Regions from separate parts of the Acinetobacter sp. Z1 genome, predicted to be linked through region 3. Evidence: predicted binding sites of a transcription regulator. Region 3 holds the regulator's gene; each other region holds the start of a gene.

Region 1 (6,134 bases), 1.0 Mb from region 3:
TATCGAGAATGGCTGAGTGTAAACAAAATCAGAAAGTATTATTTGAGTTTTAAGCACAACCGAAGCACGATCGGTAGATTCATACTAGCTGATAAATTTTTTAAAAAATATTCCTCGTTTGGGGAATAAAGCTTATTGAAATTTGAAAAGTATTTTTTGGATATTACAAAAATAGTTTTATTTAACTCAGCTCTACAGCAATCAAAGAGAATCAAAATGCTACTCTGGCATGAAGTACTTATCTGCTATTCCTAGCAATCAATAAGATATTTTCAGCTATGACTCATGACTCTAATCAAAGCAAACAGTTTGCTAAACTATGTCTCACTTCAGCAGAAGATATTAGGACTATTCAAATAAAAAAAGGCTTTGCCGAAGCAAAGCCATAAAACGAGAAACTCAATAAACTACTAATTTTATCAGCCAACAAATTGTAAAAACAACCAGTACAAGCCACCGGACAATGTAATTGTTGCTGGTAAAGTAAAGACCCAAGCTGAAAGAATTGTTTTTACTGTCGCAAAATTTAAACCTGATCGATTGGCTACCATAGTACCCGCAACCGCACTGTTTAAAACGTGTGTAGTTGATACTGGCATACCGAGACCATCAGCAGCAGCAATGGTACTCATCGCCACTAATTCAGCAGACATACCTTGACCATAAGTCATATGGTTTTTACCAATACGCTCACCTACAGTAACTACGATACGTTTCCAACCCACCATTGTTCCTAAACCAAGTGCCAATGCAACTGCAACTTTCACCCAATTTGGAATGTACTGAAGGAATGAATCTAAGCTACTACGATATTCTTTTACCACCTTCGCTTGAGCAGTATCCATAGCAGGTAAAGCTTCAGCTTTATCCAGACGCTTAAACGTTGTTGTACTTAAATACATATCATTGCGAATTTCACTCACCGCAGCTTCTGGAATCGCTTTCAGATCACCATAAGTTGCAACACGAGTGCCCAAATGCGCAGTCATACTTGCAAGTGCTGGAACAACCTCAGCTGTTTGCTCTTTGGTTTGAATAAATTTCGTTAATACTTCACGCGACTTTTCGTCAGATAACTCATTTTGACTTACATTTAATACGGTCGCTGTTTGAGCAGATAGCTGTTCAAATGACTGTAAATGTTGAGCATCTAAACTTTTGTTTAAAGAATAAGCCAACGGTACTAAACCAATCAAAATCAACATGATTAAACCCATGCCTTTTTGACCATCGTTTGAACCATGCGCAAAACTTACACCAGTACAAGTGAAAATTAGAATGGCACGAATTAATGGTGGCGGTGGTTTATTACCTTCTGGTGGCTGAAATAATTCCAATTGGTTTTTAAATATTTTTTTCACCAATAAAAATACAACCGCAGCAAAAGCAAAACCAATGAGTGGAGAGAATAATAACGCTTTACCGACTTTAATCACTTGATCCATATCAATGCCACTGGTTGCGCCAGTTGATGCATTTAACAAGTGATTCATGATGCCCACACCCAAGATTGAACCAATCAATGTATGTGAACTTGAAGCAGGAATTCCTAAGAACCAAGTTCCTAAATTCCACAAAATAGCAGCAATCAGCAAAGCAAATACCATTGCAAAACCTGCGCCACTACCTACATTCATAATCATTTCAACAGGAAGTAATGCAATGATGCCATAAGCAACCGCACCACTTGCAACCATAACTCCTAAAAAGTTACAGAAACCTGCCCACATTACAGCAACTGGTGCAGGTAATGCATTTGTATAGATTACAGTTGCAACAGCGTTTGCAGTGTCATGAAAACCATTTACAAACTCAAAAGCGAGTGCAATAAAAAGAGCTGTCGATAAAAGAATGACAGAGTACAAACTCAATGGCGGTACATGTGCTAGATCAGCACTGACCTGAAAACCAATATAAATAAGTGTTGCAACAATAATTGTCAAAAACACCGGCATGAAAAATTTCGGTGTTGGTACATGTACATTCGTCGATTTTGCCGTAGAGCTGGCAAGCGGTGAATCCGAAGCAGGAGGAAGATTTGAATTCATGTAGACGGTTAGAGGATAGTAAAATCCCCTGTATTGTTTAATTAAATTGTGACAATTATATGACAACGACTTGTCATATAAAGGCTAAATTTCATATTTTTTTGAAATTATCTTGTGTTTTTCTAGCAAAAATTCACCCTAAATTTAAAAATAAACCATATAAAACAATAAATTAAAATAAAACAAACTTCTCAATAACTGTTTGTCTGAATTTGCAACAAACGCACCAAAATATGAAATTTATTTGTCATATTTCATCTGATGAGCTTTTACTATGACCATTATTAAGACGAATTATTGCACTTTGATGAAAGTTTTATGACATTTAAAATGTGTACTGATGAATCACCACTCACTCGTGCTTAAAATACGCGCTTTATCGTAGCTTCTGTTACAATGCCCCTGCTTTTTATATTGACTATCTACTGGGGTTCCTTATGTCCACGCTTGCCACCCTAAAATCTCTTCTTACTCAACGCATTCTGATTATTGACGGTGCAATGGGAACCATGATTCAACGCCATAAACTAGAAGAAGAAGATTATCGTGGTGAACGCTTTGCAGATTGGGCATCAGATCTAAAAGGCAATAACGACTTATTGGTTTTAACCCAGCCGCAGATTATTCAAGGCATTCATGAAGCTTATTTAGATGCTGGCGCAGATATTATTGAAACCAACAGCTTTAACGGCACTCGTGTTTCAATGTCAGACTATCACATGGAAGACCTCGTTCCAGAGATCAACCGTGAAGCGGCACGCTTAGCTAAAGCAGCATGTGAAAAATACTCGACCCCAGAGAAGCCTCGTTTTGTTGCAGGTGTCCTCGGTCCGACATCTCGCACCTGTTCTATTTCACCCAATGTAAATGACCCAGCTTTTCGTAACATTACCTTTGACGAATTAAAAGAAAACTATATTGAGGCAACACACGCCCTGATCGAAGGTGGTGCTGACATCATCTTGATCGAGACTGTATTTGATACATTGAACTGTAAAGCTGCAATCTTCGCAGTTAAAGAAGTATTCAAGCAACTTGGTCATGAACTGCCATTGATGATCTCAGGTACGATTACCGATGCATCGGGTCGTACTTTAACAGGTCAAACAGCAGAAGCTTTTTGGAACTCGGTGCGCCACGGTGATTTACTCTCGATTGGTTTTAACTGTGCTTTGGGTGCAGATGCGATGCGCCCACACGTTAAAACGATTTCTGATGTTGCTGATACTTTTGTTTCTGCGCATCCAAACGCAGGTTTACCAAATGCCTTTGGTGAATATGACGAAACCCCAGAACAAACAGCGGAATTCATTAAAGAGTTTGCCGAAAGTGGTCTGATCAATATCACGGGTGGTTGCTGTGGTACAACGCCTGATCATATCCGTGCCATTTATAATGCAGTTAAAGATATCAAGCCGCGTCAAATCCCTGAAACCAAACCTGCCTGTCGTTTAAGTGGGTTAGAACCATTTAACATTTATGATGATTCACTATTCGTCAATGTCGGTGAACGTACCAACGTTACGGGTTCAAAAAAATTCCTACGCCTTATCCGTGAAGAGAAATTTGCCGAAGCTCTAGAAGTTGCACAACAACAAGTGGAAGCTGGTGCACAGATCATCGATATTAACATGGATGAAGGGATGCTCGATTCGCAAGGTGCAATGGTGCATTTCCTGAATCTGGTTGCATCTGAGCCTGATATCTCTCGTGTGCCGATCATGATTGACTCATCAAAATGGGAAATTATTGAAGCAGGTTTAAAATGCGTTCAAGGTAAACCCGTCGTCAATTCGATTTCCTTAAAAGAAGGTTATGACGAGTTCGTCGAAAAAGCACGCCTATGCCGCCAGTATGGTGCTGCGATTATTGTGATGGCCTTTGATGAAACAGGTCAGGCCGATACGGCTGCACGTAAACGTGAAATTTGTAAACGTTCTTATGATGTTTTGGTCAATGAAGTGGGCTTCCCTGCTGAAGATATTATTTTTGACCCGAACGTGTTTGCCGTGGCAACAGGGATCGAAGAACACAACAACTATGGCGTCGATTTTATTGAAGCAACTGGCTGGATTAAACAAAACCTACCACATGCGATGATTTCAGGTGGCGTTTCTAACGTTTCGTTCTCATTCCGTGGTAATGAACCTGTACGTGAAGCGATTCACTCAGTATTCCTTTATCATGCCATTAAACAAGGCATGACCATGGGGATCGTGAATGCTGGTCAAATGGCGATTTACGACGATATTCCAAAAGAACTGAAAGAAGCGGTCGAAGATGTTGTTCTGAATCAAAACCAAGGTGAGTCAGGTCAAAACGCGACAGAAAAACTGCTTGAAGTAGCGGAAAAGTTCCGTGGTCATAGTGGCGCACAGCGTGAAGCTGAAAACCTTGAATGGCGCAATGAGTCGGTAGAAAAACGTCTTGAATATGCCTTAGTCAAAGGCATCACTACTTATATTGATGAAGATACCGAAGAAGCGCGTTTAAAAGCAAAACGTCCACTTGATGTGATTGAGGGCGCATTGATGGATGGTATGAATGTCGTTGGTGATCTATTTGGTTCGGGCAAAATGTTCCTACCACAAGTGGTCAAATCTGCGCGTGTGATGAAGCAAGCAGTGGCTTGGTTGAATCCATACATCGAAGCCGAAAAAGGTAATGCACAATCTAAGGGTCGTGTATTAATGGCAACCGTAAAAGGTGATGTACACGATATTGGTAAAAATATTGTAGGTGTGGTGTTGGGTTGTAATGGTTACGACATTGTTGATCTTGGCGTGATGGTACCTGCGGAAAAAATCTTGCAAACAGCGATTGATGAAAAATGTGACATCATCGGTTTATCTGGTTTGATCACCCCGTCTTTGGATGAAATGGTGTTTGTTGCCAAAGAGATGCAGCGTAAAGGCTTTGATATTCCTTTATTGATCGGCGGTGCAACTACCTCTAAAGCACATACCGCAGTCAAAATTGATCCGCAATATTCAAATGATGCCGTGATTTATGTGGCTGATGCTTCTCGTGCGGTCGGTGTTGCAACGACCCTGCTCTCTAAAGAAATGCGTGGCAACTTTATTGCTGAGCATCGCGCTGAATATGCCAAGATTCGTGAACGTTTAGCCAACAAGCAACCGAAAGCTGCAAAACTTAGCTATGCCGAATCGATTGAAAATGGTTTTAAGGTGGATGACAACTATGTCCCACCGATTCCAAATAGTTTAGGTACGCAAGTTATTACCAATTATCCATTGGCGACCTTGGTTGAATATTTTGACTGGACACCATTCTTTATCTCTTGGAGCTTGGCAGGTAAATTCCCGAAAATCCTGACAGATGAAGTTGTGGGTGAAGCAGCCACTGATTTATATAACCAAGCGCAAGCGATGCTGAAAGACATTATCGAGAATAATCGTTTCGATGCCCGTGCTGTATTTGGTTTATACCCTGCACAACGTACAGGCGCGGATACAGTCAGCGTGTTTGATGAATCTGGTCAAAGTGTTACACATACCTTTGAGCATATTCGTCAGCAATCTGACAAAGTGACAGGCAAACCGAATTTATCTTTGGCAGACTTTATTAGTACTTCTAAAGAGAATACTGATTATCTCGGTGGTTTCACTGTATCGATCTTTGGTGCTGAAGAGTTGGCAAATGAATATAAAGCCAAAGGTGATGATTATTCAGCAATCTTGGTTCAGTCTTTGGCTGATCGTTTTGCAGAAGCTTTTGCAGAACATTTACACGAACGCATTCGTAAAGAATTTTGGGGCTATAAAGCCGATGAGACTTTGGCCAATGAAGAACTAATCAAAGAAAAGTATGTCGGTATTCGTCCTGCACCAGGTTATCCTGCTTGTCCTGAGCATTCTGAAAAAGCAGTGTTATTTGACTGGTTAGGTTCGGAAGCGAAGATTGGTACCAAGTTGACTGAACACTTTGCGATGATGCCGCCATCTTCGGTGAGTGGTTTCTATTATTCACACCCTGAAAGTGAATACTTTAATGTGGGCAAAATTTCTCAAGATCAGCTTGAGGATTATGCAAAGCGTAAAGGCTGGACATTGGATGAAGCGAAGC
Region 2 (6,134 bases), 1.7 Mb from region 3:
GGCATATTTACAATACGGGTGATACCAATTTTTAGCGCACTAGAATTTGCTAAATAAACAATGTGCGGTTGAAAGCAAACTTTATGAGCAAAATCATCTTCACGACATGTACCGAGATGATAATGACAAGTTTCCGGTTTCATAATACATAAATCACACTCAGCTTTGGTCTTGAAACATTTAAAACAATGACCTTGTGAATAAGACTTAGGTGTTTTTGCGCCGCAAGAGGTGCAGAAAATATTTCCTGTCCATTCAATCTCTAACTCTTGCCCTAAAACAAAAGGTAGATCAGTTTCTGAACGATCCAATATAAATTTATATTCAACATTTGCCTTGCTTGTTGATTGATCAGTTACACTATGCGTTTTGAGCGCTGCATGCATTTTATGACAAATGCCTTGTAGTTCCATGAATAAACTCTCATCTTTCTCAATCAAGGGTTGCAGTTATGGCTGAACAAAATGTCATCGCTTCTATGCTAGACGATTTATCTAAAGAACAGTCCATTCATACTGCACTTTGTATAGGTCAACACATTGACCAAAATGCTTCGATTCAATGGCATTATTTTAACGTAACTGACTTTTTAAATCTGCCATTTACACAACGTTATGATTTAGGTTTTGTATTATTTGATACAGATGAAATGCAAAGTATCAGTGAAGTACAAAAATCGCAGTTATTGGTGAAATTACGTGACTTAATGGCAAAGCGTATTGTAGTCGTTAGTAAGTTGAACGATGAAAAGCTATTACGTTCACTTGGCTTCACACAACTCATTGATAAAACAACGCATGATAGCGATTTTGCCTTGTGGCAATTCAATATTTTGACTTATAAGCATGTTCCAGACTGGTTTAATTCTAAGTTTTGGGCAAATCCAGAAAATTGGAATAAATTTCGTTGGTAAGCTCTCGATATTTTCTGCACGTATATTCGCCTCTTTGAATCGAAACGGTATAAAACTGATTGCATGTTCTTGCAAATTTTAACATTTTAACTTTGTTATCGATTGTGAAAGCAGCGTATGCTTTTTGAATAAATAATTCCAAAAGGAACGTGTAGCTCATGACGGATTTAACAAAGATTGTTGAAATTTTAGCGAAACAAGCTTTAGGCGGTCAGCAGCAATCAGGACAAAATAGTGGTTTAGGTGGAATCTTAGGTTCTGTATTAGGTCAACTTGGCGGCGGACAACAACAAAATAGTCCAAATCAACAACAAGGTGGGTTAGGTGGAATCCTTGGGTCTGTTTTAGATCAATTTGGTGCTGAAAATAATAATTCAACCCAAACCCAAAGTAATACAAGCGGTGCAGGTACTGCACAAACCTTATTGATTGCTGTATTGCCTATTATTCTTGCGTGGATTCAAAAACAAGGCGGTTTGCAAAGTGCATTAGATAAACTGAAAAATGCGGGTTTGGCAAATCAAGTACAAAGTTGGGTCGATCCACAACAACCAAATGCTCAAGATGTTCCTACCCAAAATATTCAAAACTTATTTGACGACCAAGATGTAGAACAAGTTGCACAGCAAACGCAAGCACCAAAATCAGCAATTTACGGTGCTATTGCATCGGTCTTACCTCAAGTGATTGATTCGCTCACACCACAAGGGAGCAGTACAAATCCGCAAGAAGCGAATCAAGATATTCAGCAAGTCTTAAATTTAGTCAGTGGTTTCTTAAAAAAATAAATTAAGTAAAAAATAAAAGGGCATATAGCCCTTTTATTTTTAGTATTAGTTTTTACTTCAGATTAGAAGTTGTATTCCATACCTAAACCGATAGTTGTTTTCTTATCATCTTTTACTAACCAATCACGTTTTTGTTGACCAACTACGCCATAAAAACGTGCTTGTTTATTGATTTGATAGTCTGCACCAAGACCATATAAATCTTGTTTACGATCATCACGACCATTCACTTCAGTTGTTGAAGAGATGTATTCTGCTTTTAACTTAATTGGTGTAGAAGGGATCGTATAAGCAGCTGTTACGCCATATGCATCTTCTTGTAAGCCTTTATAAGAAGTTACAACAGCAGGGGAACCACTCGTTACAGTAACAGTATCATCTGTTGGTTGTGCAGTTTGCCATAACGCACCGAAAACTAAACCATCAGCACCAATTTTAGTTAAGTCTAAAGAACCTGTAACACGGATTGCATCTGTATAAACAGTATTATCGCCACTCAAGTCGCTATATGCGTTGTATTTTGAAGCAACACCAAAGTTACCAGCAACTGCTGCTGCTAAGCCCCAGTCTTTATTTTCATAAGTAAGCGAGGTAGAAACACCATCACCGAAGCTGTCACGACTACCTGTTTGACCTTTTGCATTATTTTTTACAGCAGAAGATTCTTCACCTTGTTGGAACATGATGTTGAAAGCTAAACCACCTAATAGTTTTTTATCGGTTTCAAAGCCGATTACGTTTTTCAAACGATCTTCACCCACTAAAACTTTAGTCATATCTAGTTCATTGTGGTCGTTGAATATATCTTGGTTATTACCAGCTGCATTTTTAAAGTAAGAGTCAAATTGACCTACTTTTAAAGTCGCAATACCATCAGATTTAATACCGACAAAGCGATTGCGGTTAGAAAACGATTCTTTCTGATCGCCATCGGCATCAATTTGCCATTCGATTAAATAAACTGCTGATAATTTATCAGTTAATTTTTCTTCGCCTTTTACCCCAATACGAGAAGCATTTGAGTTTACTTTTGTCACGCTTTCGTCTTTAAAGCCATTCTTATCGATTTGATCTAGAGTTACGTTGAGCTTACCATACAATGTTGGTGCTGCTTGCGCTGCATTCATGGCTAAAGTTGCTACAGTAGCAGCAAGAAGCAATTTTTTCATTGAGATTTCTCCAAAACACTTTTTGTAAATGGCTGATGCCTTAGTTACTGTTATAAGATTGCTTATGTACAAAAAGTTACATAGCTCACTAACTTGTATGCAGTATCGGCAAACTTTGTGACAAAGAAGTGAAAGAAAAATGACAGTTTAATGACGATTCATATTTAGCAACATTTATGCTTATTATTGATTTTTATAAATTTATGATAATAAAAAACGGAGCATAGCTCCGTTTAATCAAAAATATATTAATAAGATCACAGTACAGCTTTAATTTTCTCAGCGAGCGATTTAATTTTTTCCTGATCACCCATTTGAGCAGCGTGCCGTCCTAATTCATGAATAGAACTTGGGATCAAATGGAAATGCACGTGAGGAACGGTTTGTCCTGCTGCAGCACCAGAAAGTTGCATCAATACGATACCTTTGGCGTCTAACGCTGTCTCAATCGCTTTTGCAATCTTTTGGACGATTTGAATCGTGTATGCGGCTGCTTCAGGTGGTAAATCAAGCAAGCTCACTGCTGGAACTTTAGGAATAACCAAAGCGTGACCATCGGCTTGAGGCATAATATCCATGAACGCGAGTACATGATCATCTTCATATATTTTGATTGCTGGTAATTCACCACGAAGAATTCGAGCAAAAATATTCTGGTCATCGTATGCCATGAATAGTCCTTTATTTAAAAAACTTTTAAGAAGCTAAATGAAAATACGGAACTCAACTTGTTCCGTATGCTTCATATATTATTTGCAATTCAACTCTTTTTGACGAGTTTTAATTTCATCAAGACGTTGTTGCTCTTTATCAGAGAACTTTGGCTTAGTTGTATGGCAGTTTTCATTACCATATTTAGCTTTTGCATCCGCATCTTTGAAACAGAAACCTTTAGAAGCATAGATAAGATTGTAATCATCTTGCAGTTTTTTGCATTCTTGTTCTGGCGTTGCAGCTTGAACATTTACACCTACAAGGGTTATTAATCCAGCAAAAACCGCAGCCGTTAACTTATTCATGAGGTATTCCTCTAATCAAAAGAGTATAAACCAAAGTTGTTTGTAAAAGAATTTTACATGTCACATTTGGTTACTACGTAATAAACAATATACGGCTTATTGGTGAAATTTCAATGAAACAGTATTATACGAGTGTAATTTTACTCCATAATTTATTCATTAAATAAATTTTAACGATAATTATCAGTGCTTTAATTTGTTACATGAGATGAAGAATAAATTCACTCTATTTACAAATTATTGTTTATTCTTTAATCAAAAAACTGTATTGCACGAGCTATTCAAGATCATTGAATTAAGAATGAACCAGTCTAATTTTTAGACATAAGGGAAAGTCATTTTATTAGGGCATTGATGAAGTGAATATAATTATGCGTTTTAAAGTCGTTTAGGTGAATAATTTTTCTAATCATTATTAATGACTATATTTTACTATTTGATAAACTATATGCTCTAAAAGAAGAGTCAATTTAATGAAACATATAATATTTGGAATAATTTCAGTTTTAATATCAATAAATACTTCTGCCAGAGAAACCAACTCTATACGTTCATCATATGAACTCGTAGGTATTGGGGATAGTGAAAGTGATTTGCTTAGGAAAATTGGAAAACCATATCCGAGGTATTTTATTTACAAAGAGGGACGACACACCTGCGCCGCAACGGAATATATCTATGATATTGATATGCAAATTTACACTGTTTGGGTCTGTAATGGGAAAGTCTTCAAGATTGATGTAGCCAATAAATAATAAATGATCCAATTGAAGCTCTTTAGAGAAGAGCTTCAATATCTAATTCTCTAAAAAATTCTTGAACTCGCTATATATTCTTTTGAGATCGAATTAAGGCTATCTAATATCTTTGCTGAATCACGAGTTAATATAGCTGTATTAAGATCACTCATGTAGTGAACCAATTGATCTTTAACTTTTTCAGCAAATTCCGAAGTTACAGCTTGATCTTCATAAAGAAGTACATAGTTTTTGGCAAAACCATAAATGAGAAGTAATGAGCTATATTCGAGTTGCTGATCAGAGTTTTTAAGAGATTGTTCACATTGAACTTTTAATTGTTTATAAGCATCAGTTCCATTAGCAGAACTTTTAAAATTTTCAAAAATAGTTTGGAATTTCATTTTGATAACTCACTTAAAAAGAAATCCTACAGGTCTATTGAGTCAAAATCAAGCCTCAATTGTTTTAAAAAATTACGTGATAAATTTACTATTTTTGAAGCAGAAGATATTGTTTAAAAATTTACTAGAACTGCTCAAAATGAACAGTTCTAGTCTTTTGATCATATTGTTTTGAAATGACCTAAATAAAAGATAAATATTGCTTTTATAGAAGAATCGTTTAATCCAATGTAATTTTACTCCAAGATTCATACAACTTAACAGCAGAAGAAAAATCACTATTAGGCTCAGCCATTAAGTTTGCAGCTTGAATCAGACTTTGGGTTAAAGACAAAATTGGAGCGGGGAGTTTAGCTTCATGTACTAAATCCAAAGCGATTCCAGTATCTTTTGCGAGTAAAGGCAAAGCAAAAGTTACAGGAAATTCACGACTGAGTACACGCTGAGGGAAAATGGTTTCTGTCACTAGGCTTTTACCACTGGAAGCATTGATACAATTCAAAGCAGCATCTAAATTCACCCCATGCGCTTTAAGCGTCGTAAAACCTTCAGCAACAGACCATAAATTTACAGCAAGTAGCATGTTATTAATCGCTTTTACCGCGAAGCCTGCACCAGAATCACCGACATGTTGAATGAGCTTGCCCAATGCAGCCATTGCAGAATAAGCGCGTTCAAAAGCTTCAGTGTTACCACCAACCATAAAGGTTAATGTTGCATTCTCAGCACCAATTGTTTGTCCACTCACTGGCGCATCAAGAAAATCGATATTTTTAAGCTTTAATGATTCAGCTAAACGACGACCTGCATCTGGAACACCACTGGTGCAATCAATCCAAATGGCGCCTGATTTAATTTCAACGCTTTCAATCAGTGTTTCAACATCCTGACTAGTAGGTAAGCAAGAAAAAATAATATCGGCTTGGACGGCTTTTGAGAGTGATACGGCTGTTGTTCCATATTCTGTTGCATGTTGCTCAGCTTTACTGAAATTTCGATTCCAAACTAAAACCTGATCGAAATGTTTTGGTAAATGTGCTGCCATGCGATATCCCATAGCACCTAAACCGATAAATGCAACAGATTGAATCATTGTCTACCTTC
Region 3 (6,134 bases):
AAACTAAGATACGCGGATCTGAAAGGGGATATTGTTTACTCGCAACAATAATTTGTCTTAATTCAGACAAAGTCGTGAGTTCATTTTTATGACTGTCTTTTAGCTGTTGAGCATCTTGGGGAGAAACAGCAGCAACAAATTTTTCAACACCCAATAATCGAAATCGTTGATTGGTATCGATATTCGATGAACTGTAAGCAACATAGAGATCGATTTCATTATTGTGCAAACGTGCTTTTAACTCTTGTTGCGGGGCGCAAATCATTTCAATATTTAATAATGGATAGCGCTGAGTGAGTTGTTGAATGCCAGATAATAATAATTTCTGATTCAAATCGGCTGCAACACCGATGCAAATACTAGTGTCTAAACCTGTTGAAAGTTCCGATAAATGCATTTCTAGTTGGCGAATTTTATTTACGATCAGTCTGGCATGTGGCTCAATCGAAAGTGAGATTTCAGTGGGGCTCAGATGGTTTTTACTTCGATCAAATAATTTTAAATTCAATTCAGCTTCTATATTGGCGATTGCCATACTGACTGCGGAAGGGACGCGATTGAGAGCACGTGCCGCAGCAGAAAAATTACCACGATCAATAATTTCCAGAATCAATTCAAGCTGTTCACTGCTGAGTTTCATATCTATTTTCTTGTCAGTAAATCTGATAACGATTGACTTTTTTTATCAGAATGTCGGAGTAAAATCCACTGATTATTGATTTCAGAGTGTGAGTATGCAAGGTATAAAAAGAAGAGTGACTTATGTTTTTTTCTATGAGATTTTTAGTTTTTTTATCTGTGCAATGCTGTTAGCAATGCTTTCAGGTACCAGTATGAGTCATACGGGACCTTTATCTATTTTGATTGCTGTGATCGCAGTCACGGTCAATTTCATTTATAACTATGTTTTTGAAATGTGGGAAAAACAACAAATTTCAAAAACACGAACTGTTAAGAGAAGAGTGGCACATGCGATTGGATTTCAACTGGTTTTAATTACTATTTTAATTCCATTGATCGCGTGGTGGATGCAGATTAGTTTAATAAAAGCGTTTTTACTTGATTTTAGTTTAATGATACTGATTCCGTGCTATACCTTTGTTTATAATTACTTTTTTGATCATGTTTTTGGTTTGCCCAATCATTTGGTTGAAGCTAAACAACTGAGCATCAATACATCAAACTGATGCTCAAATTGAAAGTAATCAGCTACTTGAAAACAGTGTGAATGGATACACTTGTTGAAAGCGTTTTATTAAAGTCGTATCCACGTCATATTGCGGAAAGTATTATTACTTGGATTTTTTGCACTGATATTTAACATTTTTCCAGTTTTACTTAGGCGACCAGTCAGGCTGTATTTATTGCCATCGGTGCTGTTTATCCAAATACCTTGTCCTAATTCTTCATTGGGTTTTAGCATTTTCAGATTTGTGAGAACTTCCATCCCAAGAAGCGGTTGATCTTTTAAAGTGCCTGAGCACGCTGTGCATAGTGTGGGCGTTGTTCCTTTACTGCTGGGATAAATTTTTACAATCACAGCACTGTATTGTTCTGTCTTAGAATTTTTTCTAATCACGATATCAGATAGATAAGAGCCGGTACGTTCATCTACAACTTTCCATGTGCCAATGAGTGGATCAAACGATGTTGCAAAAACAGAAAGGGGAGTGCTGAGTCCGATGAGTAAAATCAAAGGACGAAGAAATTGAAGATTCATCATAAATTTAGATCAAAGTAAATTATAGAAATAAAGATTTTAAACAAAGGGTTATTATATAATTATAGTGGAATGATAACATTATAATTCAGGGAACTCAGCAGTTCCCTGTGCTGCTTAAATCATACGATATAAGCGTTCTTTTGGAAAAACGGCAGTGAATGTTGAACCTTCATTTTCTTTAGAACTAATTTCTAAATGCGCACCATGCTGCATAAGGACATGCTTTACGATCGCCAAACCTAAGCCAGTACCACCTGTTTGACGGCTTCGAGCGCTATCTACGCGATAGAAACGTTCTGTTAGGCGAGGTAAATGTTTGGGATTTATACCAATTCCATTGTCTTGTACTGTGAAATAGGCATGGTCACCATCTTCATGCCAACCAATGGTAATAATACCGCCGGGTGGCGTATATTTAATTGCATTGGTAATTAAGTTACTAAAAGCACTGGCAATTTCCATATCTGAGCCGATTAAATCACAATGACTATCAATGTCTAAATTTAGCGTATGACCATAATCAAGATTATAAGCACGAGCATCATCAAAGATTTGGTTCATTAGATTCGCCATATCGATGATCTGGTTTTTTGCCACTTTTTTATTATTTTCTAGATTAGATAATAGCAATAGGTCATTCACCAAGGCATTCATACGTTTGGTTTGTGATTGCATTTGGGTGAAAGCACGTTTCCAACGAGGCGTAATATCATCTTGATCTGTAAAAGTTTCGATATATCCGCTCAATACGGTTAAAGGCGTACGTAGTTCATGTGAAATATTATCGACAAAATCTTTACGCATTTGTTCAAGATTATGTACTCGAGTGGTGTCATATGCGACTAAAAGACGGCTTTCTCCACCAAAGCGAGTGAGTTTGACTTGAACATATCGTTCTTCATCCATTTGCGCTTGTAGACGAATACCATCAGGTGCTTGATCGCTATGGTTAAAATATTCAATAAAACTCGGTTGGCGTAAAATCGATAATAGGTTACGACCACGATCTAGAGGATTAATGCCTAATAATTTTTCTGCTGCTGGATTCCACCATTCAATTTGGTGTTGATCGTCAATTAAAACGACTGCTTCTGCCAAAGCGACCAACGAAGACTGCGCTCGGTCGATTAGGCCTACCATTTCAGCTTGTACAATACGTTCTTGACGTTGAGCTCGATAGACATTGAATAGCAAAGCTCCCCAAATACCCCCTAAATTAGGCGGTACATCATAGGGACGATTTGAAATCCATTCATTCACTAAATAAAGTGAGCGGAGCTGTAGAGTAAAAAAAACGATAAAGGCAACAAAAATACAGCTCCAAAAGTATCCAACCCCAAATCCAATTAAGCTCGCAATTAATAAGAAAAAAAGTAACAATCTTAAATCTTGTTTTGCAAACGTCCATAAACTGCTGTAACGAAAACGTTGATGTTCACGTGCCAATTCAGGGACGGGATAAGGTTCATACATAAAGGATTTTTAACCTACTGCTAAATCTGCTCGTGTAGAGAAACGATACCCTGTACCGCGCACCGTTTGTACAAAACGATCTACACCAAAAGGTTCTAAAACTTTGCGTAAACGACGGATATGCACGTCAATGGTTCGGTCTTCGATATAGACATTACCGCCCCACACTTGATCAAGCAATTGAGCACGTGTATACGCACGTTCTGGATGCGTCATAAAGAATGCGAGTAAACGATATTCTGTTGGGCCCATCTCTAAAATACTGTTACCAAAACTGACGCGTTGACTGACTGGATCAAGCATTAAGCCATTGGCATCAATTACCTTTTCACCACTGAGTGCATTGGCGCGACGCAAAACGGCTTTGATGCGTGATACTAGCTCACGTGTTGAGAATGGTTTGGTCATATAGTCATCTGCGCCTGCATCTAGACCTTGAACCTTATGATCTTCTTCACCACGAGCAGTCAACATGATCACAGGGATTTCTGATAAATTTTCATCACGTTTTAAGCGACGGCACAGATCAACCCCACTAATACCACCTGGTAGCATCCAATCTAACAAAATAAGAGCAGGACGCTGATCAACAATAATCTGATGTGCTTGTTTGGCATCCTCAGCTTGTAAACATTGGAAGCCTGCCATATCAAGAGAGGTATGGATCATTTCACGAATCGGTAATTCATCATCGACAATTAAAATATAGTCATCTTTCACAGCGCAATACCCTTAAATATGTAACGGTTAACCGTTTTGTTGTTATGACAGGCTTATTACAAAGATTAATTATGACAATATCATTGCAAAAGAGTGAATAAAGTCGAATTTAGCAATAAATTGTGACAATTATAGGGCAGAGCAATGACCAAATGATGACAACTTGTTCTGCAATAAACAAAATAAATTCATTGGGTTAATATCATTGTATTTTAGCAGTTCTTTTGGTCACAAAACTGTAAAAAGAGTTTAATTTTTTTCGGTTGTTGTTTCTATAAACGATAAAAATACCGCACAACAGGCCGCCAAAACCTCTGACAAAGGCTGTTTAAAGCCTTCGGATACCCAACGAATAATAATATGTGTGACGTAACCATTTAAACCAGTTGCCATCAATGAGATTTCTTCGGCACTTTGCGGAGCGTTCGGCATGGTGATCATCACGAAACCTTGAATAATCCGATCAAATTGCGTCAAAGTCTCTTGAATGGTGGCCTGATTATGTAAGTCTTGTACCAACATGGCATCAATATAAATAATGCGTGCCATGCGTGGGTCATCTTTAATTGCGGTTAGCAGTGCAGATAAACCAGCAGTAACCATATTTTTAGGTTCAGGCGCAGCCATGATGACGGCTTGCGTCAAACAGGTTTGCATTTTTCCAATCATTTTTAAGAAAACAGTTTGAAATAACTCCTCACTTTTCTTAAATGATTCATAGAAATAGCGTTCAGTAAGTTTGGCTTCATTACAAACGTCTTTTACCGTAACCGAGAAAAAACCATGTGTTCCATAGGTTGCGATGCCTGCCTCAATTAACTTTTCGCGGCGTGCTTCTTTGCGTTCGGTTAAAGATAGACCTTTGAATTGGCGTTCTTTCACTTCGGTATTATTTTTCTTGCGCGTCGCTAGATCTTCATTTGCCATGGAAAAACCGTTCCCTAAAAAAGTCTTTGAATCGTATATCTAAGATTTGTTTACGTTTTAACGAGGTCTTGCTGACTTAGGATAACTAAATTTTGCAAAACATGCTGTATATCGTTTAAACATCTTCAGCCTAGAATGTAAATAGACCTAATATGACAAGGAATGTGTTTGTTATTGCCATTTGTCTTAAAGCTGTATTGTACTATATTGACAACCTGTATTGTCAAAATTATATTGGTTACAGCTTAAACTGCACATGATCTAGACAAATATGTGCTTCTCATTCGCAATACAAAGGATAGGCAATGAAAAATTTTAAAAATAAAGTCGCAGCGATCACAGGTGCAGGTTCTGGGATTGGACAACAATTGGCAATTTTATTGGCTAAACAAGGCTGTCATTTGTCATTGAGTGATATCAATGAAAAGGGCTTAGCGCAAACTGTTGAGCTAGTGAAACAATATCCAGTCACCGTAACAATCAAGGTGCTTGATGTTTCAAACCGTGAAGCAGTTAAACAGTGGGCACAAGATACTGTACAAGATCATGGTTCAGTGAATTTAATCTTCAATAACGCAGGAGTGGCACTAGGCTCAACTGTGGAAGGCGCAAGTTACGAAGATTTAGAATGGATTGTTGGGATTAATTTCTGGGGTGTAGTTTACGGTACCAAAGAGTTTTTACCGTTCATCAAACAAACCAAAGATGGCCATATCATCAATATCTCAAGTATCTTTGGTTTAACTTCGCAACCAACACAATCTGCTTATAACGCAACTAAATTTGCAGTACGTGGTTTTACTGAGTCTTTACGCCAAGAGCTTGATATCGAGAAAAGTGGTGTAAGTTCACTTTGCGTACATCCAGGTGGTATTCGTACCAATATTGCCAAAGCTGCAAAAATGAATGACAGCTTAAAAAGCTTAGGTATGGATCCGAATAAATCAATCAAGCAATTTGATAAATTCTTACGCACACCACCAGAAGAAGCAGCGCGTCAAATTTTAAATGCAGTATTGAAAGATAAACGTCGTTTGTTGATTGGTACAGATGCGCGTATTGTGGATTCTTTCCAACGTTTATTCCCGACGGGTTATCAACGTATTGCCGCACTTGCGACCAAGATGATGTAAGCCAAAAAATTAAAAAAGCCATTCTAATCAGAATGGCTTTTTTATTGGTGAGACCACATCACTCATCATTAAACGTTTAGATGAGAATTTTGATCTTACTTTTCTTCCAAAAAAATTGATAATAAGACGCTTGCAATACACATAAGCAAACAAAAGAA

What was found. The regulator PhoB, encoded in region 3, activates phosphate uptake and scavenging genes when phosphate is short. The targets are predictions, from matches to a motif close to TGTCATNAANCTGTCATAA.
Region 1: NGC85_RS05175 (inorganic phosphate transporter) is a predicted target of PhoB. The motif match lies at 2,095-2,113, and genes of this name have one in related genera.
Region 2: NGC85_RS08525 (porin) is a predicted target of PhoB. The motif match lies at 3,008-3,026, and genes of this name have one in related genera.

The regions. Positions count from the first base shown of each region.
Region 1 covers NZ_CP101115.1:1,121,981-1,128,114, reverse strand. The annotation lists gene NGC85_RS05175 (inorganic phosphate transporter) at 420-2,048, opposite strand; gene metH (methionine synthase) at 2,486-6,134, shown strand, end outside.
Region 2 covers NZ_CP101115.1:1,824,041-1,830,174, reverse strand. The annotation lists gene NGC85_RS08540 (DUF2797 domain-containing protein) at 1-413, opposite strand, end outside; gene NGC85_RS08535 (DUF6231 family protein) at 452-913, shown strand; gene NGC85_RS08530 (YidB family protein) at 1,072-1,701, shown strand; gene NGC85_RS08525 (porin) at 1,764-2,870, opposite strand; gene NGC85_RS08520 (HIT family protein) at 3,128-3,541, opposite strand; gene NGC85_RS08515 (YARHG domain-containing protein) at 3,620-3,889, opposite strand; gene NGC85_RS08510 (hypothetical protein) at 4,363-4,644, shown strand; gene NGC85_RS08505 (hypothetical protein) at 4,695-5,030, opposite strand; gene NGC85_RS08500 (NAD(P)-dependent oxidoreductase) at 5,251-6,123, opposite strand; gene NGC85_RS08495 (alpha/beta fold hydrolase) at 6,127-6,134, opposite strand, start outside.
Region 3 covers NZ_CP101115.1:96,264-102,397, forward strand. The annotation lists gene NGC85_RS00450 (LysR family transcriptional regulator) at 1-640, opposite strand, end outside; gene NGC85_RS00455 (PACE efflux transporter) at 735-1,187, shown strand; gene NGC85_RS00460 (DUF2147 domain-containing protein) at 1,256-1,723, opposite strand; gene phoR (phosphate regulon sensor histidine kinase PhoR) at 1,838-3,196, opposite strand; gene phoB (phosphate regulon transcriptional regulator PhoB) at 3,206-3,916, opposite strand; gene NGC85_RS00475 (TetR/AcrR family transcriptional regulator) at 4,166-4,843, opposite strand; gene NGC85_RS00480 (SDR family oxidoreductase) at 5,149-5,976, shown strand; gene NGC85_RS00485 (MATE family efflux transporter) at 6,053-6,134, opposite strand, start outside.